3 regions of the Lysinibacillus sp. GbtcB16 genome follow, and region 1 is predicted to be linked to each of the others. Evidence: riboswitches for the same ligand, from Rfam matches in the RefSeq annotation. Region 1 holds a riboswitch; each other region holds the start of a gene.

Region 1 (10,902 bases):
ATTTCCTTGAATAAACGAGCAAGTATTAAATTTTTTGGTGACGTCTACGGGACAGGCTACCGATTCTTTATTAAACAAAAGGCCATTGAATTAGGGCTAAAAGGGTATTGCAGATTGAATGCTGCTGAGCAAATTGAGGTTGAAGTAGAAGGAGCTGAAAAAGCGCTGAATGAATTCCTTCTTTTCGTCCAAAAAGGTGTTAGTCCCCAAGCCGATTCCAACTCATTTTCTTTAGAGCTGTATGATGATTTAAAAGGATATGTACGAATGGAGTCAGACATTGTTTAGTCTGGCTCTTCTTTTTACAAAGTAGTCAGGCCATCGTAGGACATTACAACATGCCTTACTAGTTAATGATTTATGTTTTGTTTAAGTAATTTATTATTGGCTATTGCGACTTCTATTAAACCAATCATACATGTGGCTAAAAATAATATAGACCAATTGATTTTTCTATATAATACACATGTATAGATAACGTCAATCACACAGTATAAAAGTATGATGCTAGCAATAATTATTCCTTTTTTATTCTTCATCATTCCATCACTTTCTTTTTTGACAAGATACTAATTTCAAACAAGCTGTATTATACTTTATTTTTCTTATTTTGCATAATTAAACATTTATTTGCAATCAGCACAGGAAATAAAAAATATCCGTATATAGGTTTTTCAAAAAACAAGCCTCCTACGTTTATTTTCAAATCAAACAGCACATCAACCTAATCATGAGAAATTCAAATCTATACGCTATAATGTTCACAAATTTCTTAAAAATAAATGGACATAAATAATGAACGACTTATTCCTAGGTATTCTAGGTAATATCATTGAGAAAATTTGCGATTCGCAGTAAAATTTATGTAAGGTTTCATTTTACATTGAAACTTTATGTCGATTATTTCGTATAAGAAGATAGACATATTGAAATGCAAGGAGGAAGAAACAATGCTTAGTGTTGGACAGTTTTTTTCTAGACATACTGCTAGCTTCGTTATTTCGCTAACAACTGTTTCTATCGCAGCAATTGCAGCAAATCCTGGATTCTTCCTTGGTGGTTTACTGTTTGCTGGTTCATATGCGACGAGTACAGCGTTGCTGAAACATAGACAAAAAAAGAAAGTCATGCAAATAGCAGGTATCACAAAAGAAGAATTCAAACACATTGAAACACAATTATCAACCGCTAATAAGCAAATTCAAACATTAAGTCAAAACTATTTACGTGTACGTTCTGTATCGGCTTTTAAACAACTACTTGAGATGACACGCATTTCAAAAAATATCGTCAAAATTGTAAAGACAGATCCACGTAAGTTTTATAATGTTGAACCCTTTTTCTATGCGCATTTACCTTCAGCAGTGGAATTAACGGATAAGTATACAATGCTTTCTAGGCAGCCGGTGAAGGATAAAGAAATTCAATTGACGTTATCCAAAACGCGTGAAACACTTACGGATTTAAATGATACGATTCAAATTGATTTAAAGGATGCGCTAGCTAATGATATTGACCACCTGCAAATGGAGATTGAATTCGCAAATCGTTCTAATCTTAGACGTAGAGAACAATTGGACTGGCGAGGCGATGATAAATGACAGCAAATGAACATGCTTTTCAATTAAATACCATTCCTGGTCTTTCTCCATTAGTACAATCTTATTTAGACACAACTCCACAAGCTGAGGCGATGGCGACGTACGAAACGCTATCGCCTCTTGCGCAAAGTCGAGCTTTACTATATGCTAGCCAAATTGATTTAACTGATTTTGAATCTTTGCTATCCTTAGGGCAAGATTCACAGCGTTCCCTATCCCAGTTTGCAGATCGGATGTTAGCGCAGGTGAAGCAAAAAGACGTGACCAAAATCGGCCAAATGCTCGATTCCTTAATGCATACTTTAGATCGTGTAGACCCGACAGCTTTAGAGCCGAAAAAGCAAACCTTTTTCAATAAGATATTTGGTAGTAAAACAGAGCCTACTGTGAAACAAACGCTAACAGAATTTGAACGCATTAGTATTCAGGTGGAACGTATTGGGGTGCAATTGGAACGTGCTCAGCTCCAACTCATTCGAGATGTAGAAAATTTAGAAGCGCTTTATACACATAATCGAGGATTTTTCGAGGAACTAGCTACTGCCATTGCAGCTGGTCAAATGAAAAAACAGCAAGCCATTGAAGTGGAGCTTCCTACAAAAATAACAAGTGTCCAAGCAAATAAACAGCCACTTGCCATACAACAGCTAAATGATTTCGCTGCGCAAATTGAGAGGCTGGATCAACGTATTTATGATTTACAGGTATCTCAACAAGTAGCCCTTCAAACAGCACCACAAATTCGTATGATACAGCAAGCGAATCAAACATTAGCTGAAAAAATTGAATTTTCCATTGTCACACTAATTCCTTTATGGAAAAATCAATTGGCGATGATGCTTTCCATGCATATGGATCATCACTATGCACAGCTTGAGGAACGATTATCACAGACACAGGATCGTTTTGCAAGGCCTTCATTTGAGCAGCAAGTATCGAAATTCAAGGAAACACAGCATGAGCTACAAACAGCTATAAAAGATGTCTTCGCCCTACATACGGCGACTGAACAGGAAAAACAACAGTTGCAAGATGCGACGGATATAAGAGGCTATCAGAGAGACTAATGAAAAAAAGGGTGGCTCAGTAAATGATCTGAACCACCCTGTCTTCTTTTTATGCAAAATAATCTTTATAGTAGCCACCGACATTGCCAGTGTTATCGATGATAAAAATGAACTCTTCTGTTTCATTTTTCACTTCATATTCTTTTCCAACTGTTAATACGTTTGATACTAAGTATTTTGATGCATTGGTATGTTTGCAAGTCACTGTTCTTAATGTTGGCGCATCTTTCCATTTTAAATGTAACATATTCTCTCTACCTCTCTTTACTAGCATAAAGCTAATGTCTAATGCTTATTTTATAATATTTTTAGGCTTTTGTGGAGAAAAAAGAAATACAATACCTAATCTATCCAAAAATAATTTTACATTTGAGGTGTTATGATGAGCTTTGGCGGTGTACCGCAATGGTTTTTTATTATTGCAATAGCATTTGTAATCTGCTTTGTCCTTTATGCAGAGTGGAATTCTAGAAAGTAAGTGAGTCCCTCTATTAGGACTCACTTTTTCATTTGTTGCTTCTACTTTAATGTTCGTTTTAAAAACTCTTTCGTTCGATCATGTTGCGGGTTTATTAATACTTGTGATGGTGGGCCCTCTTCGACAATTACACCTTTATCCATAAAGACTACTCGATCTGCTACCTCTTTTGCAAATTCCATCTCATGCGTCACAATTAGCATCGTATTGCCTGCATCGGCCAATTGTCGCATGACTTTGAGTACCTCCCCTACCATCTCAGGGTCTAGTGCTGATGTAGGTTCATCAAAAAGCATCACTTCTGGATTCATGGATAATGCTCGGGCAATGGCTACGCGTTGTTTTTGCCCCCCTGAAAGCTGTCGAGGCTTTGCGTTTACATATTGATCCATCCCGACGATTTTTAAATATTTAAGCGCCGTTTCCTCTGCTTCCTTTTTGGAACGTTTTAAAACTTTTATTTGCCCCACTGTACAATTATTTAAAACATTGTGGTTGTTAAATAAATTGAATTGCTGGAATACCATTCCTAGATGTGTTCGATATTCTTGAATATTGTGTTTTTCGTCTAGGATGTCCTCCCCTTGATAAATAATTTGCCCACCACTTGGTGTTTCTAATAAATTAATACAACGAAGTAAAGTGGATTTACCAGAACCAGAGGAACCAATTAAACAAACGACTTCCCCTTTTTCCACTTGAAAATTAACATCCTTTAACACTTGGTTACGTCCAAATGATTTACTTAAATGCTCGATTTTAATGACTGCCATTTGTGCGTCCCCCTAAATTGCTTCTTTTTGTTCTTTTTGATAAGCATCTGGTCCATCTAATCGTTTTTCAACATATAGCAGAATACGTGATGCCGTAAATGTCATGATGAAGTAAAGAATACAAGCTACAAAGAATGATTCAAAATAACGGAAGTTGTTACCGGAGATTGATTTTGTTTGGAAGAATAATTCTGTTACTCCGATAACGTTTAATACGGCTGTATCTTTAATATTCATAATTAATTGGTTGCCTGTCGCAGGTAGTACGTTACGCGCTACTTGTGGTAAAACTACGTGAAGCATGATCTGGAAGTGATTCATACCGATAGCTGATGCTGCCTCATATTGACCATTATCAATTGATACAATACCACCGCGAACAATTTCTGCCATATAGGCACCTGTATTAAGCGAAACGACTAATATCCCCGCTGTAATAAAGTGCATGTCTATGCCAAATGCAATATCTAATCCATAGTAGACAACCATAGCCTGTACAATCATTGGTGTACCACGGAAAAATTCAACATAGCATGTGAGTATAAAATTAATAAGCTTTAAGCCATAAAATTTCACACCTTTTTTACGAACTGGGATCGTATGCATAATTCCGATGAAAAATCCGATAAATGCACCAATAATTGTACTGATAGTCGAAATTAGTAACGTATAATACGCACCTCGTAAAAACATTTGCCAGTTGTTTTCAATAATTGAAAGTATCCATTCAAGACTCATGATGTTCCTCCTAACAATGTCATGTTGCTTGCTATCTTTTTCCTGCCCTAGCTCTTTCTACTAGTCTATGTTTTATTTCGCTAGGACATTATCATTATGTAGAGAGGTTCTCATTTTAATAATGATGAAATGATAGTGCACGGACTAGCCACTAGTCCGTGCCATTTTTTTATTGTGCTGCTGGTTGCTGAGAAATAGCTTCTTCCATAATCGCTTGACGATCATCTTCAGAAATTCCTTTTAGAATTTCATTGATTTTATCAAGATTCGCATCTTCTTTACGTAAGCCTACAGCAATTGACGTATTTGAAAGATCCGTATCGAAGCCCTCTTCAAATGCTACGTATGTGAATTTATCGTTGGCAGCAGCTGCGGAAATACCTTCTGGACGTTCTGCAACATAGCCGTCAATTTTGCCTGCCTCTAAAGCTACACGCATAGCTGGGAAGCTTTCCATTGCCGTTTGTTTATTAACATCTTTGATTTGATCAATCACATTGTAATTGGATGTATTAAGTTGTGATGTAATTTTTGCGCCAGAAAAATCTTGAATCGATTTGACCCCTTCGTATTTGCTGCCCTTTTTAATAACCATGACAAAATCAGAAGTATAGTAGTTTTCAGTAAAATCAATTGTTTTCTTACGTTCTTCTGTTGGCGACATGCCCGCGATAATTGCATCAATTTTATTTGATTGTAGCGCTGGTACTAAGCCGTCCCATTCCATTTTAACGATCACTAATTCTTTGCCTAAGCCTTCAGCAATTTTTTTCGCCATTTGTACATCATAACCGCCTGCATACTCTGCATTATCTGCAATTTTCACCGCGCCATTTGCATCATTTTGCTGTGTCCAGTTGAATGGTGGGTAGCCAGCCTCCATTCCAATTCGGAATTCACCGCCGCCTTCTTCCTTATCTGCGCCAGCTTCTCCTGAACTGCCTTCTTTTTTGTCGCTAGTGCCACATGCAGCTAGCACAATTGCCGTCATGATAGAGATCATTACTAACAGCCATTTTCTTTTCATGTAAAACTCCCCTTTTCTGTAAAAAAATAAGACAACTGTACGAAAAAAGACCTAAGTTTTGTGAACTTAGGTCTTACCTTTTATGACAGTTGCCCAAATCCTCACTAGTATTCCATGTTTCCGAGATAGCACAACCTAGTAAACTTGGAATTGAATTTACTAGGACAGTCCTGCACTTATTCACTGCAGACCCAGCATAAAAGTACGAGCTCCTTTTATACTTCGGCGATATTTCCTTCTTCATTGCGTCTTTGTTTGCTTGTACTCAACAATGAACTAATAAATACCGCGCCTCTACCTCACTGTTATATGTTAGTGAGGTTTGTTTATTTAATTGATATTTAGATACTACTATAAAACTAGTATGTACGTCAAGAGAGTTTTATCATTTTTCTGACTAATGCCAATATTAGGGTATTATGCTTGGCCTATCCATTGTTAATCTATGTATTTTTGTCAATATATCCGCCGGAAAACCACAAATTTTTACGATCAATGGTTTTTATTCTAAGTAAATAGTTTCGTATTTTCAAAATCACTAAAGACTTTAGTGATACAGAAAACCAAGAAAAAAACCCTGTAAAACAAAGTTTACAGGGTTTAAAGGAATTATGAATTTAATAATAAATCTTCAGGGTTTTCGATTAATTCTTTAACTGTTTTTAAGAATCCTACAGAATCTTTTCCATCGATGATACGGTGATCGTAAGAAAGTGCTACATACATCATTGGACGGATTTGAACTTCACCATTTACCGCAACTGGGCGGTTAACAATTGAGTGCATACCTAAAATACCAGCTTGAGTACCGTTCATAATTGGTGTTGACATTAATGAACCGAATACACCACCGTTTGTGATTGTGAATGATCCACCAGCCATGTCATTTAATCCTAGTTTTTTCTCACGAGCTTTAGTCGCTAAGCTAGCGATATCTTTTTCGATTTCTGCGAAGTTTTTGCTGTTTGCATCGCGTACAACTGGTACTACTAAACCTTCTTCAGTTGATACTGCAATACCGATATCAAAGAAGTTATTTAAATGTAATTCATCGCCAACGATTTGAGCGTTTACATATGGGTATTTTTTCAGTGCTGCAACAACAGCTTTTGTGAAGAATGACATGAAACCAAGTTTGATGTCGTTTGCTTTAACAAACTCTTCTTGTTTACGTTTACGAAGTGCCATGATATTTGTCATGTCAATTTCGTTGAATGTTGTTAACATTGCTGTTGATTGTTTAACTTCTAATAAACGTTTGGCAATTGTTTGACGACGACGGCTCATTTTTTCAATTGTTACACGGTCAGAATTAGCTGCTGGTGTGAATACAACTGGGCCACCTGTAGTTGCTACTGGTGTAGGTGCTGCTACTGCTGGTGCTGTACCATGTGCTGATACATCTTGTACACGAACACGGCCTTGTGGATCTACTGGAGATACCGCTGCAAGATCGATGCCTTTTTCACGTGCAAGTCGACGTGCCGCTGGAGATGCGATCACACGCTCACCAGAAGTTTCTTCTACTACAGGAGCTGCTGCAACTGGTGCTGTAGGAGCCGCTTGTGGCGCTGCTGGAGCTGGAGCTGCTTCAGCTGGTGCCGCCGCTGCTGGTGCAGCAGCTGCGCCTTCGCCTGCTTCTACGATAGCAATAACTTGACCAACTAGTACAGTATCGCCTTCTTCAGCTAAAATTTGTGTTAATACACCTGCTTCTTCAGAAATGATTTCAGCGTTTACTTTATCTGTTTCAAGTTCAACGATGAATTCACCTTTTTCAACGCGATCGCCCACTTTTTTAACCCACTGTGCGATACTACCTTCTGTAATCGATTCTGCTAATTCAGGGACTTTAATTTCAGCCACTTTCATTTCCTCCTTTGATTAACGTGCATGACGCACATAAAAGGGCTACTGCTTATGGGCAAGTAGCCCAGCTATCAATATTTATATGTTATTATTTAACCTTTACTGGCTCAGCAACTGCTTCTTCAATAAGTGATGATTGAGCTGCTTTATGAGAATCTGCATCCCCTTCAGAAGTTGAGCTCATTGCAGGACGACCTACATAGCGAAGCTTTTTACCTTCTGCAAGTTCATATAATGTTTCTAGTGCATAATTCCATGAGCCTTGGTTTTTAGGTTCTTCTTGTACCCATACGATTTCTTTTGCATTAGGATACTTAGCAATAATACCAGCAACTTGCTCTTTTGGGAATGGGTAAAGTTGTTCTACACGAACAATGTGTACGTGATCGAAACCTTCTCCATCTTTCACGCGATCTGCTAAATCGATCATCACTTTACCAGTACCTAATACAATACGCTCTACAGCTTCTGTTTTTGTACCTAAGCCAGGTTGTTCAATCACTTCTTGGAATGAACCATCTGCTAATTGCTCAGCATTAGCTGCTGCTAATGGGTGACGCAATAATGATTTTGGTGATACAACCACAAGTGGACGTACACCTTCAGTGCCTAATAACGCTGCTTGACGGCGTAATAAGTGGTAGTAGTTACCTGCATTTGAACAGTTTGCTACAAACCAGTTATTTTCTGCTGACATTTGTAAATAACGTTCCATACGGCTTGAAGAGTGCTCTGGACCTTGGCCTTCATAACCATGTGGTAATAGAATCACCATGCCAGATTTTTGACCCCATTTAGAGCGTGCCCCTGAAATGAAGTTATCAAACATTACCTGTGCCATATTCGCGAAGTCACCAAATTGTGCTTCCCAAACTGTTAATACATGGCCGTTTTCTAGGTTGTAACCATATTCAAAGCCAACTACCCCTGCTTCAGTCAGTGGTGAGTTGTGCACTGAAAAGGATGCACTTGCACCAGAAATATGATGAAGTGGTGTAAAGACATTACCATTGTTTTTATCGTGAAGCACTAAGTGACGTTGTGAGAAAGTACCACGTTGTGCATCTTGACCTGTGAAACGTACTGGTGTGCCATCTTGGATAATTGTTGCATAAGCTAAAGTTTCCGCATGACCCCAGTCGATTTTCGCAGATGCAAATGCGTCACGACGTTTTTCTAAAATTTTGCCAAGCTTTTTCTGTGGCTCGAAGTTTTCTTCAAACACTAGAAGCTCTTCGTTAATTTTACCTAAACGTTCTGCTCCAACTGCTGTATCAATTTGTGGGAATTCAATTTTTAACTCTTCTGGCATTTCTAATTGATGATGCTCATCTTTTGAAGCCATTTCTTTTACATGATCATAAGCCGCCTGCATTTCTGCATAAATAGCTGTATCTAATGCAGCTACATCTTCAGTTGATACAAGACCTTCAGTAACAAGTGCAGCACCATATAATGAACGTACAGTTTCGTGTTTAGATACTAATTTATAAGTTTCTGGGTTTGTAACCGTTGGATCATCCGTTTCGTTATGACCATGACGACGGTAACCAACTAAATCAACGACAATATCTTTACCGAATTTTTGGCGGTAATTAGCTGCAAAACGACCAACTTGTGCCACTGCTTCAGGGCTATCTGCATTCACATGTACTACTGGTACTTCATACCCTTTTGCTGGGTCAGAAGAGTAAACAGAAGAACGAGAATCATATTGTTCAGTCGTGAAGCCGATCATATTGTTCGCGATAATGTGAATAGTACCACCTGTTGTAAATCCTTCAGTTTTAGCGAAGTTTAATACTTCAGTTACGATACCTTGACCTGGGAATGCTGCATCACCATGCACAAGAATTCCTAAGCCTTTTGTGCGATCATGAATCGCTTGACCTGGTTTTGAAGTGTCATCTTGTGTTGCACGTGTAGCACCTAGAACTACTGGATTGCCTACTTCTAAGTGTGATGGGTTGTATGCAAGCTTTACATTCATACCTGAATCACGGTTATAAGAAGCACCCATATGGTATTTCACATCACCTGTCCACCCTTTTGTAATTTCAAGGCGACCATTTTCTGGCATAAATAAATCATTTGATACATGTGCAAAGTCAGAGAACATCATGTCATAAGGTTTATTTAAAATATGTGTTAAAACATTTAAGCGACCACGGTGTGCCATACCAATACGTACTTTTTCAACACTTAGCGCTTCTGCAGTTTTAATGATTTCATCAAATAGTACAATTTGCGTATCTAAGCCCTCACCAGAGAAACGCTTTTGTCCTACAAATGTTTTATGGATAAATTTCTCGAAATTTTCAACACGCGTTAAACGATCTAATAAGGCTTTCTTTTCATCAGAAGAAAGTGCTTGTTGGAAAGAGCCAGATTCAATTTGTGCTTGAATCCAATTACGTTCTTCTGTAGCTACTACATGTTCATATTCAAACGCTACTTTATTTGTATAAATAGCTTTTAAATAGTCAATTGCATCCTTACCATTTTTCACGTTTGCTGGCACATCTTTGAAGAAGATTGCTGCAGGAATTTCAGCTAAATCTGCAGCGCTTAAGTTGAACGCGCTTTCTTCAATTTGAGCTGTTTGTAGTTCACGGTTTTTCAGAGGATAAATATCTGCTGCTAAATGACCGCGTGAACGGATTGCATCGGCTAATTTCACAGCGGCTAACACTTTTTTGTAATCGCCAGCAGGAGCCGCTGCTGTATGACTAGCTACAGCTACTTCACCTTCTACTACTACTGGTGCACCAAATTGTTGGAATAAAGAAACTAACTCCGGTTCTACTTCTTCAGGAGACTGTAAGAATAAGTCGTATTGCTCCATCACATATCCTAGGTTAGGACCAGAGAAAGCTGACCATGGAGAACTTACAGTTGTAACGTTGTTCGACATGAAAAATGACCTCCAAATTTTGCCTTTCGGCAGTTCCATTAATTAAATTGCAATTAATTATATAATATTTAGCCGTTCTTTAAAAGAATGTTTTACACTACTTTTCCATATTTTAAAGAACGTTTTTTCCATCTCAATCTTACTACTCTTCACAAAAAATACAACTCTTTTTAGCAAATTAAGCAATTTTTTTCGCAAAGGATAGAATAATGAAATAAAGCGTGCATTTTTCTTAATATTTTAGCGGGATCTTTAATGAGAAAACGGTTCCAATATTAACCTCACTCTTGACTTCTACCGTCGCATTATATTTTTCAAGCAACATCTTCGAAATACTTAATCCTAAGCCAGTTCCACCAATTTGACGGTTTCTTGCCTCATCCACTCGATAAAAACGATCAAAGATAAAAGGAATATTGTCTTTTGCTATTCCTA
Region 2 (10,902 bases), on a different contig from region 1:
ATTTAATCTGGATACAACCAAACAAGCTTCTCTTTGGCGTGACCGAGCATTAGTGGAGCTCAATATAGCTGTCCTTCATTCTTTTAAAGAGGATGGTGTGAGCATTGTAGATCATCATACTGCTGCTCAGCAGTTTAAATTATTTGAGGAAGCTGAGGAATCAGCAGGGCGAGAAGTTACGGGTAACTGGACATGGTTAATCCCACCACTTTCCCCTGCGACTACTCATATATTCCATAAGCCTTATATAAATACCTACCATACGCCCAATTATTTTTATCAGAAACCATGTTATTAACTTTAAAGGAGTTGTTCATAAACGAACAGCTTCTAAGTACCTTTTTGGGAGAGAGGAAATTCAAGATGTTGAACCAAAATATTTCGAATATCCCTTGGCAACAATTGACGACACCTTATGGCAGAGGAACAGATATTCCTCGTCTAATTGAACAGAAACAATATCAAGAGCTGACTGAACTAATTGAACATCAAGGAACACTTTGGCAGGTGACGCCATGGGTAGTATTTATTCTTTTAAAAAAGCTCTCAAGTAAAAATGTGGAGGAAGTCTCCTTAGCAGAAATAGAGCTTTATTTAGCTGTGGCTCATGCAATAACTAAGGATTATCAAGATTCAACACATAACGTTTCAACGATGCAGGAGCTTTTGGATAAGAAATATTTATGGGTGGAAAATGAAGAGGATGATGAGCTTGAATGGGAGGAAGATACGCCTAGAGGCTATGAACCAGAAGCTTTTTTAGGCTATTATTATTTTAGTTTTTTACTCCTTCAAGAGGCAATCCCTGTTTTTACTGCTATTAAGGCACGTTCCAAGAGCATAGCAGAGGAAATTGAGGAACTGCTAGCCTTACTAAAACATTAAAAAAAGAAATGTTATATAGATAAAGCAGATGGGCTCAGCTTCCCCATCTGCTTAAATTTAATGGACATATTCATCTTTAGAAGCTCGCATGGAACATAAGAAGAGTGTTATAGCTACAACAACAAAGAGCCAACCTGCAATATTCCATCCACCAAATAAATCATGGAGGTATCCGAAAAGAATCGGCCCAATGGCAGCGAATAAATAGCCCAATGATTGTGCAAACCCTGATAGATCAGCGGCTTCAAATGCTGTACGCGTACGGAGTGTAAAGAACATCATTGCTAATGCGAATGAAGCTCCACCTGCTAAACCTAGAAGGATCATCCATAATATCCCCAACGTTGTCCATTCCATTACAACGCCGACAAATCCTACTAAATAAAACGATGTAAACATAAGGACAAGTGGTCTTTGTGAAGTCATTTTACCAGCAATAATGGGGACAGCCAATGCCATGGGGACTTGTGAGAATTGCATTATGGAAAACATCCATCCAGCTTTATCAGGAGCCAATCCTTGCGCAATATAAATTTCAGGAATCCAAGCTGCTGTCGTATAAAATAATAAAGATTGTAAGCCCATTGCACCGGTTACTGCCCATGTAACAGGTGATTTATAAAGAGGTTTACCTGTTTTTTTTGCCGTAGTAGCTGGTTCTGGCTTATTCAATTTCAATTGAGGTATCCAAATTAAAATCGTTAATACGACTAATATAAGCGCCACAGCCAATGCTCCTTGCCAACCTAGTGAAGAATTAGCTATTGGATAACTAATACCTGCTCCAAGTCCAGCCGTTAAGTTCATAGACATAGTAAAAAATGCCATTAGTAACCCTACATGGTATGGAAATTTTAATTTTAATAAACCTGGAATCAACACATTTCCAAATGATATGGCTACGCCAATGAGCACTGTGCCAAATACAAGTAACCCTGTTGTACCAAGGGAGCGTAGTACAATTCCTAAGGCCAATAAAATAGTGGATAAAAATAAGGTTAGCTCAAGCCCAAGTTTTCGTGCTACAACTGGTGCGAACGGTGATATAATGGCAAAAGCAAGCAATGGAATAGTTGTCAAAAAACCGGCTAGAACATTGGAAATACCAAGATCGTCACGGATAAAGGATACAATTGGACCCACAACAGTTAGTGGCATTCGTAATGTAGACGCTATAAATATTATTCCAAAAACTAATAATAAGGTTGTTCCCTTCCAGCTAATTTTTCTGCTCGGGTAGCTGGCGGAATGATCATGTAAAGTCAAAATAATTCCCCCTGTTATAACCATTCTAATTGAACTACTATAACACTTTATCACACTATTAAAAATAGTGGAAAATTCACAAAATACAAAACATTAATGGTTATATTGAAATGTCTTAGGTCTTATGTTAGTATAGTAAACATCATAAATTTAATAATTATATGCCTCATGTTTGTAATGAGGTAGAGGTCGCGATATTTATAAGTAAGCTAATTGAAATGACAAGCATTGAAGAGATTAGTTGAAAGGAAATATTGCCGAAGTGTGAGGGGACTTGAAAACCTCATGCTGGGGCTGTATCCGAAAGGAACAGAACTGTCACGTTTGTACAACGTGTTGAGCTATCGTTTAGGAAAAACTGAGGATTAACTTAGCCATCACATTGTTCATGTGATGGCATTTTTTTGCCTCATAAATAGGAAGGAAGCTATATCGTGAGTGAAATAAAAGTAAATCAGCTCGGCCATAAAGCACCGAAGCTGAAAAAAGAATTAAAAAGCCGTCATATCACAATGATTTCTTTAGGCGGTACAATTGGTACAGGGCTATTTTTAGCCAGTGGTGGTGCCATTGCACAAGCAGGACCGGGAGGCGCATTGCTTGCCTATGCGTTAATCGGTATTATGGTATATTTTTTAATGACAAGTTTAGGGGAAATGGCTGCCTATATGCCGTCCTCGGGTTCTTTTAGTACGTATGCGACAAAATTTGTAGATCCCGCTCTAGGCTTTGCACTAGGTTGGAACTATTGGTATAACTGGGCAATTACGATTGCAGCCGAAATTGCGGCAGTGTCATTAATTATGAAATATTGGTTCCCAGATAGCTCATCAGCACTTTGGACAGTATTATTTATTGTAATTGTACTGACATTTAATTTATTGTCTGTAAAGAGCTATGGCGAAAGTGAATATTGGTTTGCGATGATAAAAGTGGCTACGGTCATTGTATTTATTATTATTAGCATATTAATGATTTTTGGTATTTTAGGTGGACAGGCACCAGTTGGTTTTACAAATTTCTTTATTAGTGATGGACCATTCCATGGTGGCTTTCTTGCTACATTTGGTATTTTCCTTGCAGCAGGATTTTCATTCCAAGGAACAGAGCTACTTGGGGTAACTGCAGGGGAAACAGATGATCCTGGAAAAAATATTCCGAAGGCAGTAAAATCGGTGTTTTGGCGTATTATTTTATTTTATATTTTAGCTATTGCTGCTATAGGGATGTTGATTCCATTCACAGATGAGCGCTTATTATCGGAGGATATCGCTGTATCACCATTTACGCTCGTGTTTGATCGTTTAGGCATTGCTTTTGCTGCCTCCTTAATGAATGCCATTATTTTAACAGCTATGCTATCAGCAGGTAATTCTGGACTATATGCATCTTCACGTATGCTATGGCAATTAGCGGTGGATGGTCATGCTCCTAAATTCTTTGCAAAGCTAAGTCGTCGAGGTATTCCGATTTATGCATTGATCGCAACATTAGCTGTAGGCTGTGTAGCGTTTTTAGCATCATTCTTTGGTGATGGGGTAGTTTATATCTGGCTTTTAAATGCCTCTGGGATGTCAGGTTTTATTGCTTGGCTAGGTATTGCATTTAGTCATTATCGTTTCCGTCGTGCTTTCGAAGCGCAAGGCTTAGATCCAAAGCTATTACCGTATAAAGCAAAGCTATACCCATTCGGTCCACTATTCGCCTTTACTATTTGTATGATTGTTGTAATTGGACAGAATTACACAGCGTTTATCGGAGGTACAATCGATTGGTATGGTATCCTTGTTTCCTATATTGGTATTCCACTGTTCCTATTGCTATGGCTAGGGTACAAAATTAAACATAAAACAAAAATGCTTCCTCTTAAAGATTGTGATTTAAAAGTGGAAAATTAAATAGAAGAGCTGTTCTATAAACCGTTGTATGATGGTTGATGGAACAGCTTTTTTTATCGGGGGACCTTTAAAATTATTACAAAATTAATGTCATATATATGGTAATATACTATAGATATGGAAGTGTGATTTTTGACTTTCTAGTAGAGAGAGGTGCATGAAAATGCAAAAACATATTTTACTAGTGGAAGATGATGAGGCTATTCGCGAAATGGTAGCGAATTTTTTATTATTGGAAGGCTTCGAAGTCACCACTGCCAATAATGGAGAAGAGGCATTGCAATATTGTTTAAATCAAACCTTTGATTTAGTCATCCTAGATATTATGATTCCTAAGCTTAATGGATTAGAAGTTTTAAAAGTCATTCGAGAACAGGCAGCACTTCCTATCATCATTATGTCCGCAAAGGATAGTGATGTAGATAAAGCGCTTGGCTTGGGATTAGGGGCAGACGATTATATTGCTAAGCCATTTTCTATGCTGGAATTCTCAGCTCGCGTAAAGGCCGTTATTAGAAGAGCTACGAAATACGCTGGCCAAATAGATCCCAAACAAGATGTAATAGTTATAGGCCATTTAAAGATAGATATTGTTAATTTCTCAATAAATAAAAATGGACAAGAAGTGAAGCTAACATCAAAGGAATTTGCCATCTTAAAGCTATTTGTAACAAACCGTAACCGAGTTTTTACGAAAGAGCAAATTTATCAGCTAATATGGAAAGATGCATATTACGGTGATGAAAATATTATTAATGTACATATTCGAAGGCTACGCGAAAAAATTGAAGATGATCCATCCAACCCCCAGTATATTAAGACGCTGTGGGGAATTGGCTATAAGTTTGAAGGATAACAGATATGATAATCATGCTATTAATCATAATTGTGGTGCTTATAGGAATAGTTATTTTTCAATGGAAAGCAAAAAAAGAACAAAATCAGACGATCCAATATATGAATGAAAAACTCCAAGCCATTGTTCAAGAAAAAAGTAACGAAAAGATTTTGGTAACTACGAGCAATTCACAAATTCAACAGCTACTTATTTCGATAAACGCTTGGCTGGACCATCACCAAAAAGTTCAGGCGACCCATCGCAAAATGGAAGATTCCATGAAAAAAATGCTGGCCAATATTTCACATGATTTAAAAACGCCTTTAACGGTTGTGTTAGGCTATATTGAAATGCTTCAGCTTCAAGGCTCAGCTAGTGAAGAGGAGCGTCAAAGACTATTAGCGGGTGTACATGCTAAAACATTAGAAGTATTAAAAATTATTCATACATTTTTCGATCTTGCCAAATTAGAGGCAGGGGATACAGATTATCCAATCACTAAAATCAATGTCTGTGAAATTAGCCGTAAAAATATATTATCATTTTACGATATGGTCACGTCCATGGGACTAAATATTACTATTACAATCCCTGAAACACCTATGTATGCCCTTGGTAATGAAGAAGCGTTAGATAGGGTTCTCAACAATCTTTTATCCAATGCTCTTGCCTATGGAGCGGATGGTAATGTAATTGGCTTAACCGTAAGAAATGATGAAACGACTATTTATATAGATGTATGGGATTGTGGTAAAGGAATCGATGAATACCATATTGATAGTGTTTTTGAGAGAATGTACACGCTAGAGGACTCTCGCAATAAATCCTTCCAGGGGAGTGGCTTAGGTTTAACGATTACAAAGCGATTAGTGGAAATGATGGACGGTTCCATCCAGTTATCAAGTATTCCCTATAAAAAGACCATTTTTACCATTGCATTAAAACGAATGATGTATTGAAATCACAGCTTGTAGAGCTTTTATTGTGCTTTACAGGCTTTTCTTATGCTCTTAAGAAATTTGTAAGAATCCAGTAATAAATTAGAGAGTTTCATTTTTTATAATGAAAATAGCCACATTTGAGGGAGAGATTGACATGACATACATTGTGAAAACAAACCAGCTTACGAAAGTGTACGAAGGAAGAGAAGTGGTTTCTGCTGTCAATATGAACGTGAAGAAGGGAGAGATTTACGGCTTTTTAGGCCCTAACGGAGCGGGTAAAACGACAGTTATGAAGATGCTAACGAATCTGACGAAGCCAACCAGTGGAGATGTTGAAATATTTGGTGAGAGGTTGACCGATCAATCGTATGAACTATTAAAAAGAATGGGAACGATTATCGAATATCCTATTTTCTATGAAAAATTAACGGCTAGGGAAACCTTAGAATTGCATTGCGAATATATGGGCTATTACAATAAGCAGGAAATTGCCCATGTACTTAACCTTGTAAAATTAACAAATGCAGAGGAGAAACGGGTAAAAGATTTCTCATTAGGGATGAAACAGAGACTAGGTATTGCACGCGCTATTATTACAAAGCCAGAGCTCCTAATTTTAGATGAGCCAATTAATGGACTAGATCCCATTGGGATTAAAGAGTTGAGAGAGCTTTTTAAAATGCTCTGTACGGAGTATGGCATTACGATCATTATCTCTAGTCATATATTAGGGGAAATTGAACAATTGGCCGATACGATTGGTGTCATCAAGGAAGGTAGGCTCATTACTGAAGTAACGATGGATACGATTAATCGTAATCAAGCCGACTATATTGAAGTGATCGTAAACGATGGTAAGAAGGCAGCCTTTATTTTAGAAAGTGAATTGAGAATGGCTAATTTCAAACTGATGGATGACAATTCTATACGAATTTATGATTTGACAGTATCCCAAAAGGTTCTAACAAAAACATTGATTGAACATGACATTGAAATAGAGGAGATTAGCAAAAAAACTAGCACATTAGAGGATTACTTCCTTAAGCTAATAAATGGAGGGATTGTTCATGCTTAATTTAATGCGTTTGGAAATGAAAAAATATCATTTAGGCTCCTATGTTAAAAGTGCTATGTTTGCTAACTTTATTATTTTAGGATTTATGTTTATGATTTTATTTATTTCTAAAGTAGAAGGGGAAGTTGATATTGCAAATTATGAAATGGCTTTAAGTGTCATCGATTCATTTGTCAGAGCCGTATTTATTATTTTTGCAGCTACATTAATAGCTAAACTGATCATCGGAGAATATAAGTTTAAAACAATCACATTGGCCTTTATGTATCCTATAAGCCGAAAGAAATTAATCGCTGCTAAGCTTGCGATTGTCATGCTTTTTACCTTTAGTGCAATCATCGTTTCAAATATCTTGATTACAACCATTTTTTGCATCGTAAGCGATAAATTTGATTTAATTCCTGATGTTTTATCTAATACTTTAATCATGCAACATATACCATCTGTACTCATGAATGCAATTGCTGCCTCAGGGATGGCATTAATTCCATTATATTTCGGAATGAGAAAATACTCTATTCCAGCAACAATTATTTCTTCTATTCTAATCGTATCAGTGACTTCATCCAATACAGGTAACTTCACATTAAATGACATCATTATTATTCCAATCTCGTTAGCAATCATAGGTATTAGTATTGCCTATCTAGCTATCCGCAATATCGAGAAGGTTGATGTTTAATGAAAGAGCCATAAATTTTGTTGTTATCGAACGATGATGATAGCAATTCGATAAAGGTGATTTCAATGAAGAAATTAACTGTAACTTCTGCGCTGCTTTAGCTATCCTACAAGAGTAAAGGATCATGTAGGATCCAATGGTAGTAAATTTGTCTATAATTATCACCTTTAGATTATCAACAAAAAGGCATCGAGATTTTTCTTCTCGATGCCTTTTGTTAGTCTATTAATTCACTATTTTATCCAAATATTGTTTCACCTAGTAAGTAAATATTTAATGCCACAACGATGACAACTACAAACCAGCCTAAAATAGTAGTAATACGGTGGTTCACTAAACCACCCATAATGTCTCGTTTGCTTGTAAACATAACGAGAGGGACGAGGGCGAATGCAATACCGAAAGATAACACAACCTGACTAAGAACGAGCGCATGGGTTGCATTTACACCAGATGCAATAATCGCTAACGGAGGCACCATTGTAATGGCTCTCCGTAAATAAAGTGGTATTTTTCGTTGAATGAAGCCTTGCATTACTACGTCACCTGCTAATGTCCCTACAGAGGAGCTAGCTAGCCCAGCAATTAGTAAACCAAGACCAAAGGAAATGGCAGCCATTGGGCCGAGAGCATTCTTTAGGCCGTTATAGGCAACATCTAAATCCTCTACTACAATCCCCTGTGTGTGAAATACTGCTGCCGCGATAATGAGCATACTCATATTGATGGCTCCTGCAATGATCATAGCGATGATAATATCAATAAATTCAAAACGGAAAATTCGTCTTTTTTCTTCTTCATTACGACCGATAATACGACTTTGTGTTAAAGAAGAATGTAAGTAAATAGCATGGGGCATGACGGTCGCACCTAAAATACCTGTTGCTAATAGTAATGAATCCACCCCTTCAAATTGTGGCGTGAACATACCAAACGCTACTTCGCCCCAATCTGGCTGTGCTAAAAATGTTTGGAAGGCAAATGCTAATACGACAATTAAAACCATGCCAGAAATGCCTGCCTCAAAGGCTCTGAAGCCTCTTCTTTGAAGCTCTAGAATAGCAAATGATCCGACTGCTGTAATGATAGCTGCTGGAAGCATAGGGATATTAAATAACAAATAAAGCCCTAATGCGGCACCTATAAATTCAGCAAGGTCGGTAGCAATAATGACTAATTCAGCCTGAATCCAAAGAAATATAGATGTCTTTTTAGAAAAATGTTCACGTGCCACCTCAGGTAAATTTTTTCCTGTCGCAATACCAAGCTTGGCAGATAAGGATTGGATGAGCACCGCCATTAAATTAGAAAAGGCTATTACCCAAAGGAGTAAGTAACCATATTGAGAGCCAGCTGTAATATTTGTGGCAAAATTGCCAGGATCAATATAGGCGACCGCTGCAATGAATGCAGGTCCAAGAAAAGGTAAAAACCGTCGCCAACCTTTTATATCTCCATCTAAAACCGCCTCAGCAGACGATTTTGTGACTTGTTTGTATACCATATTTGTTCCCTCATTTCAAAAAGTATCGTTTGTGAAATAAAGTTTCCTGGAGGAAAATAAGATAATAGTATTCTAACGCTAGGATTAGAAAAAGGGAAGCGCTTTGCTTAAAATTTTTAAAAAATAAGTATGCACATTTCTCATCAATTTCTAATTAGACTTTCCTTACCTGTATCGTTTACGATGAAAGAAAAGATGAAGGACTGATTCGACATGAGCAATCGAATTTTAATTATAGAAGATGAAGAAAATATTGCGAGAGTGCTCCAGTTAGAGCTTCAGTTTGAAGGCTATGAAGCGGTGATGGCCCATACAGGAGCAGACGGTTTATTGCAATATCGTGAGCAGCAATGGGATTTAATCTTACTGGATATTATGTTACCCGAAATGAGTGGCATAGATGTACTAAAGCGTATTCGCGCAACAGAATCACAGACCCCAGTTATTATGCTGACTGCTAAAAGTGAGGTGGAGGATAAGGTAAAGGGATTGGATTTGGGAGCTAATGATTATGTGACAAAGCCCTTTGAAATTGAAGAATTACTGGCCCGTATCCGGAATGCACTACGGTTTTCTCAAAAGGCTAGTCCAACAAAGGTTGGTGTATCGTTTGGACAGTTATCGATCGATGAGCAGACAAGAGAAGTTATTTATTATGGTAAGGAGATCCAACTGACTCCTAGAGAATACGATTTATTGTTATATCTAATGAAGCATCCTAAGCAGGTGCTCACAAGGGAACAAATATTAGAGACGGTATGGGGCTTTGATTACTACGGAGATACAAATGTTGTGGATGTCTATATTCGTTATGTGCGCCAAAAGCTTGAAATCGCTAATGTAACACCCATTATTCAAACAGTTCGCGGTGTAGGTTATGTGCTGAAGGAAAATAAATCATGAAGCTTAAAACAAAAATTCATCTACTTACCACTTTATTAATGCTAGTAATTTTAGTGGCAACTAACAGTGGAATTTACTTTTTGTACGAGAAATTTGCCTATAATACGGAATATAGTCAACTTCATACACGAGCGAATGATTTAAGCTCAACATTAAGCCAGTTAAATACACAAACCAACCTACAGCAGGTATTAAGAGCATATATGCCAGCTGGTGGTGCTATCTATGTATATGGTGGAGAAAATTTAAAGACCAAGGTTCAGGCCACTCTAGACATGCCAGATGTTACTTCTATTGCCTATACAATGCCTACTATTTGGATGGATGGGACAATTGTGGACATCACCTTACAGCAATCCATGGAGGAAGTAGAAAGTACACTGGATTTATTAAAGGCTATTTTGATCGTTGTGTCCATTATTGCCACCATTCCAATCTTTTTAGCGAGCTTGGCACTCGGTCGCCTAATTTTGTTACCACTAGAACGCTTAAATGCGACAATGCGCAAAAGTGCATCGACGGGAAAATATGAAAAAATGGACATCCCAGCTAAAGGTGGGGATGAATTAGCAAAAATTAATCGAACGTTCAATATGATGATGGAGAAGCTTGAACAGCACTATCAAAAGCAACAGGAATTCGTTTCAAATGCTTCTCACGAATTAAAGACGCCCATTACTGTCATTGAAAGCTATGCAAAGTTGCTCTTGCGAAGAGGTTTTGACAATCGTGAAGTAGCGCAGGAATCGCTACAGGCTATTGCAAATGAATCTTCTCGTATGCATGAAATGGTATTACAATTATTAGAGCTAGCCAAAAATAATGAGCATATGGATATTCATATTGAACAGCTAGAGCTAGCTCCCTTCCTTAATAAAGTGGCTGCACAAATGCAGCAGGCATACCA
Region 3 (10,902 bases), on a different contig from region 1:
TGTATGTAGGTGTCATCTTTTCGTTATATGCTGGAAGCAAGACGTTTGATTTTCTAATGGGGTCACTTGGATATACGGTATTATTTATTTGGTTAATTATTGCAATAGCCCATTTAAAATCAAGAAAAAAACAGTCAGCCAACTCAAGTGTGTATGAAGTGAAATGGTACCCTTATACTACTTGGATAGCGATTATTGCGTTGAGTACGATCTTAATTGGTATTATTTTTACCACTTCAATAATCGTGACAGGTATTACATTAGCCATCTACATTTTCATTACGTTAACGTATTTATGGAAAGGCCGTCATCAATAAAATTAATCGATAGCGTTTAATTTTTCGACACGGATTTTCATAAAAAATACATTACAGGCAGATTGTTCGCTCAAGTGAATTTATCCATGCTATACTACAATCATAGTAAGTTTAAGGAGGATTTCAAATGGCAATTGTACATGCAACAGATGCTACGTTCCAAAGTGATATTAAAGAAGGGTTAGTATTAGTGGACTTTTGGGCTGCTTGGTGCGGACCTTGTAAAATGATTGGGCCAGTTCTTGAAGAAATGGACGCTGCAGGTAGTGCGGCTAAAATTGTAAAAGTTGATGTAGATAATAACCAAGGTACTGCTGCTGAGTATCAAATCATGTCAATTCCATCATTATTATTATTTAAAGATGGAGAATTAGTTGACAAAACTGTAGGCTTCCAACCGAAAGAAGCTTTAGAAGCATTTATCGCAAAACATGCGTAATGAATGAAGTTCACAAAAGCCGGACCATCAATTGATGTGTTCGGCTTTTTTTCGTTATATAATAAAGAAAGATAAAAATGATTCATTGAGGGGAATCTTACGTAGGGGGCAGGTAGGTAATGAACGATTTAATCAAGCGTAAACTGGATATTCTACCAGACCAGCCTGGCTGCTATTTGATGAAAGATCGACAGGGGACAATTATATATGTCGGTAAAGCGAAGGTACTGAAAAATCGTGTTCGTTCTTATTTTACAGGAACACATGAAGGTAAAACGCAAAGACTTGTAAGCGAAATAGAAGATTTTGAGTATATCGTGACATCATCAAATATTGAAGCACTCATTTTAGAGCTGAATCTCATCAAACTGCATGATCCAAAATACAATGTCATGTTAACAGATGATAAGACGTATCCATATTTAAAAATTACGAATGAAAAACATCCTCGTCTAATTACGACACGTAAAGTAAAAAAGGATAAGGCTAAATATTTTGGACCGTATCCCAATGCCTATGCGGCAAGCGAAACAAAGAAGCTGTTGGACCGTTTATATCCACTACGAAAATGTGTGCAGCTACCTTCAAAAGTTTGTTTGTATTATCATATGGGTCAATGTATAGCACCTTGTGTGAAAGAAATTGATAGTCATGTTTATCAGGAAATGATTGAGGATATGACGAAGTTTCTAAACGGCGGTGTGGAGGCAGTCAAAAAGGAGCTTGAAGTAAAAATGCTTGCGGCTGCCGAAAACTTAGAGTTTGAACGAGCTAAGGAGTTTCGTGATCAAATCGCCCATATTGATACAGTTATGCAGAAGCAAAAAATAGTATCAAGTGACACTACTAACCGTGATGTTTTTGGCTATGCTGTGGAAAAAGGATGGATGTGTGTTCAGGTTTTCTTCATTCGGCAAGGTAAACTGATCGAGCGAGATGTTTCTATTTTCCCGATCTATCAAGACGCAGAGGAAGAGTTCCTAACATTTGTGGGACGGTTTTATGAAAAACCAGAGCATATTAAGCCAAAAGAAGTTTTTATTCCGCAAGCAATTGATGGTGCCATTTTAACAGAATTGTTAGGTATCAAAGTTCTTACGCCAAAAAGAGGTCAAAAAAAGGAGTTGGTAGATTTAGCGACGAAAAATGCTGAAATTGCAGTGTCCGCTAAATTCCAGCTTATCGAACGGCAGGAAGAACGTACTATTGGTGCATGCGAGGCACTTGGTGATGCGATGGGCATAACGACACCATTACGAATTGAAGCTTTTGATAATAGTCATATGCATGGAACAGATGCCGTATCTGCAATGGTTGTTTTCGTTGATGGCAAACCCGCCAAAAAGGAATATCGCAAATATAAAACCCGTACAGCAGCCAAGCATGATGATTATGGTGCTATGCAAGAGGTAATTCGTCGACGCTATATCCGTGTTTTGAAGGAAGGTCTTCCATTACCAGATTTAGTGCTAATTGATGGTGGTAAAGGTCAAATGGAAGTTGCGCGTGAAGTATTAGAGGATGAATTAGGACTAGTTATACCTATTGCTGGTTTAGCAAAGGATGACAAGCATAATACATCCCAGCTATTGTTTGGTGATCCACCAGAGGTCATTGCCTTAAAACGCACAAGTGACGGCTTTTATTTATTGCAGCGAATACAAGATGAAGTCCATCGTTTTGCGATTACCTTCTTGCGTCAACAGCATGAAAAGCATGCTATCCAATCTGTGCTGGATCAAATTGAAGGTGTCGGTCCAAAACGAAAACAGCAGTTACTGAAACACTTTGGTTCCGTGAAGAAAATACGGGAGGCTAGTGAGCTAGCTTTACAGGAAGCTGGGATGCCAGCTAATTTAGCAAATCAGATTTATGCCTATTTTCAGCAGGAGTCATTGTCAAAGGAATAGACATATGCTAAGGTTGTAAATAACATTGTGATCCAATGTTAACAGCCCACTTGTTAGATGAGGGCGGAAAAATTTAATATAATCACTTTTAAGGTGATGATAGAGGTGCAAGATTCAAAAGTAGCGCAAAAGAGGATGAACAAATCCTAAGACATTGCGTGAAAGGGGAGCTTGCCGAAGTACAGCATTGTTGTTTCCGCTGTTGTACTGGTTTTGCATTTAAAAAATGTAAGACTGTCGATTCTAAACGTTTCGGAGAGCTATCACACATGCGCAAGTTTTGTTATTGTACATGTTATAGGCAGCTTTCACGTTTTGTGAAGGCTGCCTTTTTAGTTTTCTAGAGGCTGTTTTACACCTCATTTTAGGTGAATTACATGACTGGAAAGGAGAACAAAAGAAATGTCTAGAATAGTGATGAAATTTGGAGGGGCTGCTTTAGCATCGCCCGAACAAATTCAAGATGCTGCTCGAAAAGCAATTGCTGAAAGAGATAGAGGGTTCGATGTGGTAGTAGTAGTTGGTGCGATGAGACAAACGATACAGGATGTGAAAATGAGCGTACTTCATTTCACGGATGATGTGTCAAAACGTGAATTAGATGCAGCTGTATCTTCATGCTCTCAGTTATCCAGCTCCGTGTTTGCCATTGCAATACAAGAAGCTGGCTATAATGCGGTGTCACTAACAGGCTGGCAGGCTGGCATTTGCACGGATCCTATGCATAGTCATGCAAGGATCAATCATATCGATGTTAGCCGTATCGATGAGCATTTGCTGCAAGGACAAATCGTCGTTATTGCTGGAGATCAAGGCATTGATAATGACCAAAATATAACAACGCTTGGGAAAGGTGGAACGGAAACGACAGCCGTTGCACTTGCTGTTGCATTAGATGCTGAGCGGACAGACATTTACACGAATGTTGATGGTGTGTATACAGCAGATCCACGCTTTGTTGTAAAGGCGCAAAAACTACAGGAAATATCCTATGATGAAATGTTAGAGATAGCACATTTAGGATCACACATCATTCATCCACGTGCAGTGGAGTTAGCTAAAAAGTTCCAAATGCCAGTGATCATACGCTCTAGTTTAGTGGAGTCAGTAGGTACTTTATTGAAGGAGGAAGTAGAGATGGAGAAAAATTTAGTAGTGCGTGGTGTGGCCTTTGAATCAGATGTTATTCGTTTAACAATTGGGTATGATGCTTATTCACATGCTTCATTAGCGGATATATTTTCAACTCTTGCTGAAAATCGCATCAACGTGGATATCATTGTTCAAGCAATCATTGATGGATTAAAACCAACTGTGTCCTTTTCGATTTTGAAAGAAGAATTTGCAGAAGCTTTACGTGTTTTAGAGGATAGTAAAGTATCACTTGGCTTTAGCTTTGCTGATTTCGAAATTGGATTAGCGAAAGTTTCGATAGTTGGCTCCGGTATGGTCTCGAATCCAGGTGTCGCTGCTCGCATGTTCGATCGTTTACGTCGTGAAAATATCCCTGTGAAGATGGTGAGCACCTCAGAAATTAAAGTGTCTGTTGTAGTACCGCAGGATGAAATGATTCGTGCAGCAAATGCATTGCATGATGAATTTAATTTAGAGCAGGCTCTTTACATATAATAATAGAAGAAACAGCATTTTCTGTAATTGTCCGAAATAAAAGGAAGGATTGTCATCCCGTTTATTGTATGGGAGACAATCCTTTTTTTGTTATTCTGTTGGAATCGTATGCATAATTCGTTCCTTCACGTCCCATTTGACTGTAAACATAACGTAATGTTGCTTTTCACGTTTTTCATCATAACATTCTGTCAAATAGCCTTTAGCTAGCTGAATCTGTTCAGCTATAAATCCTGCCTCAAGTCTGAAGCTGCGTTGTTTGATTTGCAAGATTTCAGGGTCGTTTGTCAACTGGAAAATACGTCCGTCCTTCGATTCTTTCATTAGCTCTAATGTACCCCAACAGGCATCTGCGAAAAATGCGATTAGTTCGTCTTGACTTTTACATGGAAACTTGCGCGCAAGCTCTTTACCTGCCCAATAAAGGACATCATCCTCATGTTTACCGAGTACAGAAGATAGAATATGATCGCGAATGATCTCATAACCAAAGGATGAGATTGTAGGAGATGGAGTGTTTAACATTGTTATCCTTCTTTCTTAGAATTTTCTTAAAATTTAACGTTAATAAAGTAATGGTAGATTTTTCGAGAAAAAACGACGCATTATGCACTAGATTAGTTCTTTAATAAGCTCTATGAAAAACTCCGAGTTGCCTTGACGCTCGTAGCTCTTGAGAGTACAATAAACATGTCATAATATTGTACCATGATGAAATACACAGTCAATGAAGTATCATTTACAAAATGATGACTTCTTTTGTTGTGCTATTTTAAGTACTAAGGGGGGTAACAGTCTTGTCGAAAGATCGAGAGTTTTTATGGCGTCGCTTACATTCTCTACTTGGGATCATTCCAGTAGGTCTGTTTTTAACGATGCACCTGTTCATTAACTTTACAGCAACAGGCGGGGCAGATAGTTATAACGATGCTACCGCAGTAATGGAAAAGATTCCATTCCTTATCCTAGTTGAATGGATTGTCATCTATATTCCATTGATGTTCCATGCATTTTATGGAGTGTTCATTGCATTCACTGCTTCACCAAACACAGGACGTTTCAGCACATACCGTAACTGGATGTTCTCATTACAACGTTTCACTGGTGTATTCCTAGTGATTTTCATTGCATGGCATATTTTCCAAACTCGTATTCAAAAAGCACTTGGAGCACACGTTGATTACGACATGATGGCGAATATTGTTGCTAATCCATTCATGCTTGGATTCTACATTGTTGGTATTTTATCAGCAACTTTCCACTTATCTAACGGTTTATGGGCATTCCTAGTAAGCTGGGGTATTGTACAATCTCCTCAGTCTCAAAAGATTGCTACTTACGTAACAAACATTATTTTCGTAATTCTAAGTGTAGTTGGTGTGGCTGCTATTTTAGCTTTCGTATAATTCAATAGAGCTACAATAGAGCACATGCAATCATTGCAATTTTTTAAGAGGAGTGAGAAATAATCATGGCGAAAAGCAAAGTAATTGTTGTCGGCGGTGGTCTTGCCGGTCTGATGGCAACGATTAAAGCAGCTGAAGTTGGTACTGAAGTTGATTTATTCTCATTAGTTCCTGTAAAACGCTCACACTCTGTTTGTGCGCAGGGCGGAATTAATGGTGCAGTAAATACAAAAGGTGAAGGGGATTCTCCATGGATCCACTTTGATGATACAGTATATGGTGGGGACTTCTTAGCGAACCAACCACCAGTTAAGGGTATGTGTGATGCAGCACCCGGCATTATCCATTTAATGGACCGTATGGGTGTTATGTTCAACCGTACACCAGAAGGATTATTAGATTTCCGTCGTTTTGGCGGTACTTTAATGCACCGTACAGCTTTCTCTGGTGCAACAACTGGTCAACAATTACTATATGCGCTTGATGAGCAAGTTCGTTCTCATGAAGTAGCTGGTTTAGTAAATAAATATGAGCACTGGGAATTCCTTGGTGTTATTATCGATGAAGACGGCGTGTGCCGTGGTATCGTAGCGCAAGATATGCGTACAGAAGAAATTAAATCATTCCGTGCAGACGCTGTTATTATGGCGACTGGTGGCCCTGGTATTATTTTCGGTAAAACAACAAACTCTGTTATTAACACAGGTTCTGCTGCTTCTATCGTTTACCAACAAGGTGCTTCATATGCGAATGGTGAGTTCATTCAAATTCACCCTACAGCGATTCCTGGAGATGACAAAAACCGTCTAATGTCAGAATCAGCTCGTGGTGAAGGTGGTCGTATTTGGACTTATAAAGACGGTAAACCTTGGTACTTCTTAGAAGAAAAATACCCAGCTTACGGTAACTTAGTACCACGTGATATTGCAACACGTGAAATTTTCGACGTTTGTGTAAACCAAAAACTTGGTATCAATGGCGAAAACATGGTATACCTAGATCTTTCTCATAAAGATCCACATGAGTTGGACGTTAAACTTGGTGGTATCATCGAAATCTACGAAAAATTCGTAGGAGATGACCCACGCAAATTACCTATGAAAATTTTCCCAGCAGTTCACTATTCAATGGGTGGATTATGGGTTGACTACAACCAAATGACTGAAATTCCTGGTCTATTTGCAGCAGGTGAATGTGATTACTCTCAACACGGTGCAAACCGTCTGGGTGCGAACTCATTATTATCTGCTATCTATGGCGGTATGGTTGCAGGACCAAACGCAGTAGATTATGTAAAACATCTTAAAAAGCATGCAGAAGATATTCCACAAGAGATTTACGATGCTCGCGTAACAGAAGAACAAGCGAAATGGGATGCTATCATGAAAATGGAAGGCACAGAAAACGCTTACTTACTGCATAAAGAGCTTGGTGAAATGATGACTGCTACAATGACTGTAGTACGTTACAATGATCAGCTTGAAGATACATTGAAAAAACTTGATGACCTTACTGAGCGTTGGAACAACATCAACATCAACGATACACAAAAATGGAGTAATCAAGGCGCACACTTTACACGTCAGCTTAAAAATATGTTAGTGCTTGCGAAAGTAATGACAAAAGGTGCATTATTACGTAATGAATCTCGTGGTGCGCACTATAAGCCTGATTTCCCTAACCGTGATGACGAGCAATTCTTGAAAACAACAATGGCGAAGTTTGACCCAGCTACTGGTAATCCAATCATCACGTACCAAGAAGTCGACGTTTCTTTAATCCCACCACGTAAACGCGACTACTCTGCGAAAGGAGACTAAAAGTTATGCAAATCGCAGCTAATACTGGAAGAATGGTTAAAGTTGAAATCTTACGTCAAGATACACAGGGCGGCAATAGCTATTGGCAAAAATTCCAAGTGCCTTACCGTCATGGTATGAACGTAATTTCTATTTTAATGGAAATTCAAAAAAATCCTGTTACTGAAAATGGTGAAAATACATCGCCAGTATCATGGGATATGAACTGTTTAGAAGAAGTTTGTGGTGCATGTTCAATGGTTATTAATGGCCGTCCACGTCAATCATGTTCAACACTTGTTGACCAATTGACTGAGCCAATTAAATTGGAGCCAATGAAAACATTCCCTGTTATTCGTGACTTACAAGTTGACCGTGAACGTATGTTCAACGCGCTAAAAAAAGTGAAAGCATGGGTACCGATCGATGGTACTTATGATTTAGGTGAAGGTCCACGTATGCCAGAAGGTAAACGTCAATGGGCTTATGAATTATCTAAATGTATGACTTGTGGTGTATGTATGGAAGCATGTCCAAACGTGTCTGAAAAAGCTTCATTCATCGGGCCAGCTCCATTATCACAAGTACGACTTTTCAACACTCACCCAACTGGTGCAATGATTAAAGATGAACGTTTAAATGCTATTATGGGCGATGGAGGCCTTGCAAACTGTGGTAACTCTCAAAACTGTGTTGCTGCATGTCCAAAAGGTATTCCTTTAACAACATCAATCGCTTCATTAAACCGTGCTACTACAGTGCAAATGTTCCGTAACTTCTTCGGTTCTGACCACTTCGTAGACTAATATCGGACAAGCTGACTCCCTTACACTTAGTGTGAGGGAGTTTTTTATTGTGATATAAACATAGTTAATAGTTCAAGGAAAAACCATACTATAGAAAGAAAAGAGATGTAGCAATAAAATAAGGAAATTTTGGTTTTTCCTATGATCATATAGCATTTTCTTTTATAATGAATTTGTATTCATTATTTATGGGCTGTCTGAACCAAACTAAAAAAGATGGCCAATTAATTATAGGGGATGGTGCTAATATGAAAGCAAATTATATTGAAGACTTCCAAGAGTGGCAAAAGGGTTTTTCCTTTTATAGTGAGGCACGAGTACGATTTTCAGAAACAGATATGTATGGACATATGAATAATACGGTAAGCTTTACATATTTTGAACAGGCAAGAATTGATTATTTCCGACATGTAGGTATTTTAATGCCGTCTGTAGCTGACGAGAATGTAAAGAGTATACCGATTGTAGCTGATTTACAATGTGATTATGTAAAACAGGTTTTCTTTGATGACGTGCTACGAATTTACACTAAGATAGCGAAAGTTGGAAGTTCATCAATGGATATTCATTATTTAGCAAAAAATCAAAGAGATGAAGTGTGCTTTACAGGTCGAGGTACAATTGTGCAAATGGACCCTGGAACAGGTAAAAGTGTACCGATTTCTAAAGAAGAAAGAGCGCACTTGATTAGTTTGGAAATTATCCCTCATTAGTGGGTAGGGCTATTGCATAAATAATTATGAGAATAGTAGGAATTATGTTTTACATAAAATTTATAAAAATGTCGAAGCAATTTCCGAAATTTTTAAGGAAACATGTAATAATCATGCAAATAGCCGTCACCGCTTCAAGCCCCTTAACATAAGTTACAATACGTGCGGGGGAGGAGGGTGTAACTGAATGAATGGCTCTCATCATCGTTCTCTATTAACGAACCGAGAACGTGAAATATTTGCGCTTTTATTAGCTGAAAAAACAACGAGAGATATTGCAGAGCAGCTTGGTATTAGTGAAAAAACAGTGCGAAATCACATTTCCAATACAATTCAAAAGCTAGGTGTAACAAATCGATCTCAGGCGTTAATTGAGCTGTTACGCTTAGAAGAATTTAAATTAGACTAATGGACACTTGCTATTTCGTGAAAAAAACGACAAAATAGAACTATTCAACGTATTTTTAGGAGTGAAATAGTTATATGTCGGATGAAGTAACAAAACACTCACCTGAAACCGTTGCAACGGTTGAAAAGGAATTACGCTATATAGCGGCCATCGTGAAGCAAAAGGGAAGAGAAATTGTTTCCGACTATGCGATTACGCCGCCACAATTTGTTGCATTACAGTGGTTAGAAGAGCTTGGTGATATTACAATTGGCGAATTATCAAACCGTTTATATTTAGCTTTTAGCACGACAACAGATTTAGTGGACCGTATGGAGAAAAATGAATTAGTCAAGCGTATGCGTGATGAAAATGACCGCCGTGTCGTTGTTGTTCATCTTCTCGAAAAGGGCGAACGTATTATTCAAGAGGTTATAGAAAAAAGACAGCAATATTTGCAAGAGATGCTTGTTGGTTTTGATGAGCAAGAAGTCGCGCAATTATCAAGCTACCTAGAAAAACTACATGTACACATGAAACAGGATTGAGGCGGAAAGTATGAATGCCCCGATAGGCGTTATTGATTCAGGAGTAGGCGGGTTAACCGTAGCAAAAGAAATTATGAAGCGATTGCCAAACGAAACGATTTATTATATTGGCGATACAGCAAGATGTCCATATGGTCCAAGAAGCCGTCAGGAAGTACGGAACTTCACTTGGCAAATGGCGAAAGCGCTAGAAAAAATGAATGTTAAGATGCTCGTTATTGCTTGTAATACAGCGACTGCAGTAGCACTCGAAAGTTTACAAAGAAATATGCCTTTTCCGGTACTAGGCGTTATAAATGCTGGCGCACGTGCAGCTGTAAAGAAAACGAAGCGACATGAAGTCGTTGTGCTTGCAACAGAAGGAACAATTAAAAGTGGTGCATATGAAGAGGCCTTACTGTCACTTAATACGTCAACACATATTATTCCACTAGCCTGTCCAACTTTTGTTCCACTTGTAGAAAGTGGCGAATATAAAGGTGAATTTGCGACGAAGTTAATAGCAGAAGGCTTAAAGCCGTTGAAAAATCAGCAATTTGATACGGTTATTTTAGGGTGTACACATTACCCTATTTTACAAAAACAAATTGAAGCTGTCGTAGGAGATGAAGTGAATGTTTTATCTTCTGCGGAAGAAACAGCAAAGGATGTTCAAGAAATGCTAGCTTATAATGGCACTTTAGCAAATGCAAATACAGTGCCTGCTCATAAATTTTTTGCAACTGGTTCTGTTCCAATTTTCCGTTCAATCGCTGAAAATTGGTTGGAGCAAGGTACTCTCGACATAAAACGCATTACATTAAAATAAAAAATCAGCTTAGCGATGGGCTAGGCTGATTTTTGCCGTTTTCAGCATTTTACATAATCATTGAGTACTTTTTTGAAGAAATAAATTATGATAAGATGAGGGCGCGAAAGTTTTTAGGAGGAACAATAAATATGACAAG

The links. Region 1 has a riboswitch for lysine ahead of KVT27_RS08045 (transporter substrate-binding domain-containing protein). Riboswitches for the same ligand answer to the same signal wherever they lie in the genome.
Region 2: it holds a riboswitch for lysine, as region 1 does, so the genes downstream of both, KVT27_RS18055 (amino acid permease) here and KVT27_RS08045 (transporter substrate-binding domain-containing protein) in region 1, are expected to answer to the same signal.
Region 3: it holds a riboswitch for lysine, as region 1 does, so the genes downstream of both, KVT27_RS12980 (aspartate kinase) here and KVT27_RS08045 (transporter substrate-binding domain-containing protein) in region 1, are expected to answer to the same signal.

The regions. Positions count from the first base shown of each region.
Region 1 covers NZ_JAGXJV010000001.1:1,595,076-1,605,977, reverse strand. Annotated here, with positions in the region: gene KVT27_RS08075 (acylphosphatase) at 7-288, shown strand; gene KVT27_RS08070 (5-bromo-4-chloroindolyl phosphate hydrolysis family protein) at 951-1,601, shown strand; gene KVT27_RS08065 (toxic anion resistance protein) at 1,598-2,668, shown strand; gene KVT27_RS08060 (DUF6501 family protein) at 2,718-2,915, opposite strand; gene KVT27_RS08055 (amino acid ABC transporter ATP-binding protein) at 3,188-3,919, opposite strand; gene KVT27_RS08050 (amino acid ABC transporter permease) at 3,932-4,657, opposite strand; gene KVT27_RS08045 (transporter substrate-binding domain-containing protein) at 4,827-5,684, opposite strand; lysine riboswitch at 5,803-5,989, opposite strand; gene odhB (2-oxoglutarate dehydrogenase complex dihydrolipoyllysine-residue succinyltransferase) at 6,294-7,550, opposite strand; gene KVT27_RS08035 (2-oxoglutarate dehydrogenase E1 component) at 7,642-10,467, opposite strand; gene KVT27_RS08030 (HAMP domain-containing sensor histidine kinase) at 10,700-10,902, opposite strand, start outside.
Region 2 covers NZ_JAGXJV010000006.1:2,387-13,288, forward strand. Annotated here, with positions in the region: gene KVT27_RS18040 (nitric oxide synthase oxygenase) at 1-298, shown strand, start outside; gene KVT27_RS18045 (hypothetical protein) at 364-885, shown strand; gene KVT27_RS18050 (CynX/NimT family MFS transporter) at 943-2,175, opposite strand; lysine riboswitch at 2,327-2,503, shown strand; gene KVT27_RS18055 (amino acid permease) at 2,586-4,049, shown strand; gene KVT27_RS18060 (response regulator transcription factor) at 4,213-4,905, shown strand; gene KVT27_RS18065 (sensor histidine kinase) at 4,911-5,846, shown strand; gene KVT27_RS18070 (ABC transporter ATP-binding protein) at 5,983-6,906, shown strand; gene KVT27_RS18075 (ABC transporter permease) at 6,899-7,588, shown strand; gene KVT27_RS18080 (Nramp family divalent metal transporter) at 7,827-9,092, opposite strand; gene KVT27_RS18085 (response regulator transcription factor) at 9,306-9,995, shown strand; gene KVT27_RS18090 (sensor histidine kinase) at 9,992-10,902, shown strand, end outside.
Region 3 covers NZ_JAGXJV010000002.1:224,616-235,517, forward strand. Annotated here, with positions in the region: gene KVT27_RS12965 (amino acid permease) at 1-317, shown strand, start outside; gene trxA (thioredoxin) at 445-756, shown strand; gene uvrC (excinuclease ABC subunit UvrC) at 876-2,666, shown strand; lysine riboswitch at 2,759-2,937, shown strand; gene KVT27_RS12980 (aspartate kinase) at 3,069-4,295, shown strand; gene KVT27_RS12985 (YslB family protein) at 4,386-4,820, opposite strand; gene KVT27_RS12990 (succinate dehydrogenase cytochrome b558 subunit) at 5,093-5,701, shown strand; gene sdhA (succinate dehydrogenase flavoprotein subunit) at 5,767-7,521, shown strand; gene sdhB (succinate dehydrogenase iron-sulfur subunit) at 7,527-8,306, shown strand; gene KVT27_RS13005 (acyl-CoA thioesterase) at 8,555-9,019, shown strand; gene KVT27_RS13010 (helix-turn-helix domain-containing protein) at 9,207-9,428, shown strand; gene KVT27_RS13015 (MarR family winged helix-turn-helix transcriptional regulator) at 9,503-9,955, shown strand; gene racE (glutamate racemase) at 9,966-10,763, shown strand; gene rph (ribonuclease PH) at 10,895-10,902, shown strand, end outside.